One region of the Streptomyces shaanxiensis genome, then DNA from elsewhere that is predicted to be linked to it. Evidence: riboswitches for the same ligand, from Rfam matches in the RefSeq annotation. Region 1 holds a riboswitch; the other holds the start of a gene.
What was found. A riboswitch is a leader RNA that binds a small molecule or an ion and turns the genes downstream of it on or off. The one in region 1 is predicted to bind glycine.
Positions count from the first base shown of each region.

Region 2: linked by a shared signal. The riboswitch ahead of gcvP (aminomethyl-transferring glycine dehydrogenase) and the one ahead of gcvT (glycine cleavage system aminomethyltransferase GcvT) in region 1 are both predicted to bind glycine.

Region 1 covers NZ_BAAAZY010000019.1:353,728-355,920, forward strand. The annotation lists gene ABD932_RS32125 (AAA family ATPase) at 1-602, opposite strand, end outside; glycine riboswitch at 817-918, shown strand; glycine riboswitch at 919-1,035, shown strand; gene gcvT (glycine cleavage system aminomethyltransferase GcvT) at 1,079-2,193, shown strand, end outside.
Region 2 covers NZ_BAAAZY010000033.1:10,431-12,623, forward strand. The annotation lists gene ABD932_RS41580 (DNA polymerase IV) at 1-24, shown strand, start outside; gene ABD932_RS41585 (PRC-barrel domain-containing protein) at 533-904, opposite strand; glycine riboswitch at 1,019-1,115, shown strand; gene gcvP (aminomethyl-transferring glycine dehydrogenase) at 1,292-2,193, shown strand, end outside.

The sequences.
Region 1 (2,193 bases):
TGGGGCAGGTCGCCCTTCTCCACCGAGCGCAGCAGGCCGGAGGCCGCTCTGCGGTGGCGCAGGAAGGCGTAGCGCGAGACGCCTCGGCCGCGCTCGCGCTGGCCCTCCAGGGCCGTGTGCGGGGTGACGTCGAGCAGCAGCAGGTGCAGGGTGCCGCCGCGGCGGCGGGCCTCGCGGGCCAGCCAGCCGCGCACCCAGGCCTGCGTACCGCAGTCGTGCACGACGACGCCCGCGCCGGAGCGCAGGGCGCGGCGCAGTCCGGCGTAGTGCGCGAGGCGGACCAGGGGGCGGTAGAGGGGGTAGGGGAGGAAGCCGGGCATGCGGGCTTCCCAGCGGTCCCGGGTGTCCTGGGAGTCGATGCGGACGCCCTTCACGGTCCGCTTCATCAGCGTGGACTTGCCGCTGCCGGGCAGACCGGTGACCACGACGAGGTCCTTGGGGCCGAAGAGCAGGGCGTGCGGGCTGTGTCCGGAGCGCTCGCGCAGGTCGCGGACCACGGGGACCGGGCGCGCGTCGCGCGCCGCCCGGACGGGAGTCGTGGGCTGCTTCGGCAGCGCGAGGCCCGAGGTCGTGGCGTACGCCGTGGTCCTCTTCACCTTGATCGTCCTCCCCTGGAGCGGGTCACGAGTCCCATCCCCGTCGAGTGTAAAGAGAAGGTAATACCCGGCGTCTCTCGTTTCCGTTCTCTTACCGCAACAAGCCTGCTACAGGGTGCTGTATTTCCCTGTGGACCCTGTGTGACACCTGTACCCGACCCCCCTGCCGCGACGCCCGGATGCGTGCAATGATGTGCGCGCCAACTGCATACCGGCCGTTTGAATCCGCGCGGGAGAGTCCCCAGCAGCAGTGCGTCGCTGGGGCGCCGAAGGAGCAAGTCCCTCCCTTGAATCTCTCAGGCCCCGTTACCGCGCGGGCGAGGCACATCTGAAAAGCGGGCCGCTGCGTCTTCAGCGGCTCCACCCAAGGTGCAAGCCGTGACCTCGTCATACGCGGGTCATGGCGAACCTCTCAGGTTCCGATGACAGATGGGGAGGAACGACCTCGCCCGTGATGTCATGCCCTGGGAGACGACCGACCGATGAGCAGTACAGGAGAACTCCGTCACACCGCGCTCGATGCCCTGCATCGTTCGCTCGGCGCGACGATGACCGACTTCGCCGGCTGGGACATGCCGCTGCGCTACGGCTCCGAGCGCGACGAGCACAACGCCGTACGCACCAAGGCCGGCCTGTTCGACCTCTCGCACATGGGCGAGATCACGGTGACGGGGCCGGAGGCGGCCCAGCTGCTGAACCACGCCCTCGTCGGCAACATCGCCTCCGTCGGTGTCGGCCGCGCCCGCTACACCATGATCTGCCAGGCCGACGGCGGCATCCTCGACGACCTGATCGTCTACCGGCTCGCCGGGACCGACGCCGCTTCTTCCGAATACCTGGTCGTCGCCAACGCCTCCAACGCCCAGGTCGTCCTGGACGCGCTGACCGAGCGCGCCGCCGGCTTCGACGCCGAGGTCCGTGACGACCGGGACGCCTACGCACTGCTCGCCGTCCAGGGCCCCGAGTCCCCCGGCATCCTGAAGTCCCTCACCGACGCCGACCTGGACGGCCTGAAGTACTACGCCGGCCTGCCCGGCACCGTCGCCGGCGTCCCCGCGCTCATCGCGCGCACCGGCTACACCGGCGAGGACGGTTTCGAGCTGTTCGTGAAGCCGGAGCACGCCGTCGAGCTGTGGCAGGCGCTGACCAAGGCGGGCGAGGGCGTCGGCCTGGTCCCCTGCGGTCTCTCCTGCCGGGACACCCTGCGCCTCGAGGCGGGCATGCCGCTGTACGGCCATGAGCTGTCGACCTCCCTCACCCCCTTCGACGCCGGGCTCGGCCGGGTGGTGAAGTTCGAGAAGGAGGGCGACTTCGTCGGGCGCGAGGCGCTGCAGGAGGCCGCCTCCCGCGCCGCGGAGAACCCGCCCCGCGTCCTCGTCGGCCTGGTCGCCGAGGGGCGTCGCGTCCCGCGCGCCGGGTACCCGGTCGTCGCCGGCGGCGAGGTGATCGGCGAGGTCACCTCCGGTGCGCCCTCCCCCACGCTGGGCAAGCCCATCGCCATGGCCTACGTCGACGCGGCGCACTCGGCGCCCGGCACGGCCGGGGTCGGTGTGGACATCCGCGGCAGCCATGAGCCGTACGAGGTCGTGGCGCTGCC
Region 2 (2,193 bases), on a different contig from region 1:
GCGCCTGCGGTGTCGGGCGGCTAGAGGGTGGGTCACTGAGGGTGCGGGTCGACTGCGAGTGTGGGTGCCCTGTGCCTGGATGTGTGTCGCGGGTTGTGGTTGCGCTGGAGGTGGGGACGCTCGCCCGCGCTTGCGGGGTGCCGCCTGCGCCCACCCGTGCCGCCCCAGCGGCACGACTGCCCGCAGGCTAGGTGAGTGGGTGGGTTCGGGTGCCGCGGGCTGGGTGAGCGGTGCGTCGGGTGGCTGGGGTCGGCTGTGTGAGGACGGCTGGAGGGCTCGGAGGGCCTGGATGCTCAGGTTGCGTGGCCGCAGGCGCTGTGGGCTCGGCTGCTCAAGGCTCCGTGGGCATGGCTCTTGCTGGCCCCGCGGGCTTCGGCTGTGTGGGGTGCCGTGGGATGGGCGGGGCTCTACATGGGCTGTGCGAGGTGGGGGACGTCGGCTGCGCGGGGATGGTGGTTGAGGTGGGTGAAGCGGCAGGGCTGTGGGGTGGTTGTGGGCCGAGACGGGCGTCGGGGCTGGGGGGATGGGCCTGTCAGGTGTCCTCCGTGCCTGCCAGGTTGCCGAAGTCTCGGTCCGGGATGGGGGGTGGAGGGGTCACGTCCAGGCCGTAGTGGTGGTAGAGCTGGAGTTCCTGTTCGGGGGAGAGGTGGCGGCCTACGCCGAAGTCGGGGGCGTCCTTGATCAGGGCGCGCTCGAAGGGGACGTGGAGGGTGCCTTCCACGAGTTCGCTGGGCTCCAAGGGGACGAAGGCGTCTCGGGAGAACAGGCCGGTGCGTATCGCCGCCCATTCCGGTACTCCGGTCGCGTCGTCGAGATAGACCTCGTCGATGGTGCCGATCTTGGTGCCGTTGCGGTCGAAGGCCTTGCGGCCGATCAGATTGCGCGGATCGATGTCGGTCTGCACGGGCCCTCCACTTGGTCGCAACTCATACGTAAGCACTACGAAAGGGCAGATTGGTGAGCGCGGCCACTCGAAGGTTCGTGCGTTGACCCCGCTGGTAGGCTTGCTAGCGGCTGCTGACCCCGTGCGGGAGAGCTCTCCGGACACCATCCGGAGGCGCCGAAGGAGCAAATCCTCCCCGGAATCTCTCAGGCACACGTACCGCACGGACGAGGTCACTCTGGAAAGCAGGGCGGGTGTCGACGGCTTCCGCTCTCACCGACGGTGAAAGCCGGGAGCCCTTGGGTGACCCGGTGAAGCTCTCAGGTTGAGATGACAGAGGGGGAGGCCGTCCGGGTACCCGCGCCGTGGTGCCCCTCGAAGGTCGTGTCAGACCAGGAGGCCTCCGCAATGACCGCCCATCGCATTCCGCTCTCCGAGCTCGAGCAGGGTATTCCCTTCGAGCAGCGTCATATCGGTCCTGATCATGAGGCTCGGGCCAAGATGCTCGCCCAGGTCGGATACGGCTCGCTCGACGAGCTCACCGCCGCCGCGGTGCCGGATGTGATCAAGAACGCTGACTCGCTCGATCTGCCGGGTGCGCGTACCGAGGCCGAGGTGCTGGCCGAGCTGCGGTCGCTCGCCGATCGCAATCAGGTGCTGGACTCGATGATCGGGCTCGGGTACTACGGGACGTTCACTCCGCCGGTCATTCTGCGGAATGTCATGGAGAACCCGGCCTGGTACACCGCCTACACGCCGTACCAGCCGGAGATCTCGCAGGGGCGGCTCGAAGCCCTGCTGAACTTCCAGACCATGGTGGCCGAACTCACCGGGCTGCCGACCTCGGGTGCCTCGCTGCTCGACGAGGGCACGGCCGCCGCCGAGGCCATGGCCCTGTCCCGGCGTATGGGCAAGAACAAGAAGGGCCTGTTCCTGGTCGATGCGGATGTCCTTCCGCAGACCATCGCCGTGATCGAGACCCGCGCCGAGCCGACCGGTGTGGAGGTCGTCGTCGCTGATCTCAGCGCTGGGATTCCGGCCGACGTCGCCTCGCGTGACATCAACGGCGTGCTCCTCCAGTACCCGGGCGCTTCCGGTGTCGTACGGGACATCAAGCCCGTCATCGAGCAGGCGCACGAGCTCGGTGCCCTCGTCACCGTCGCCGCCGATCTGCTCGCGCTCACGCTGCTGAAGTCCCCCGGTGAGTTGGGGGCGGACATCGCGGTCGGCACGACGCAGCGGTTCGGTGTGCCGATGGGCTTCGGTGGGCCGCACGCCGGCTACATGGCCGTGCACGAGAAGTTCGCGCG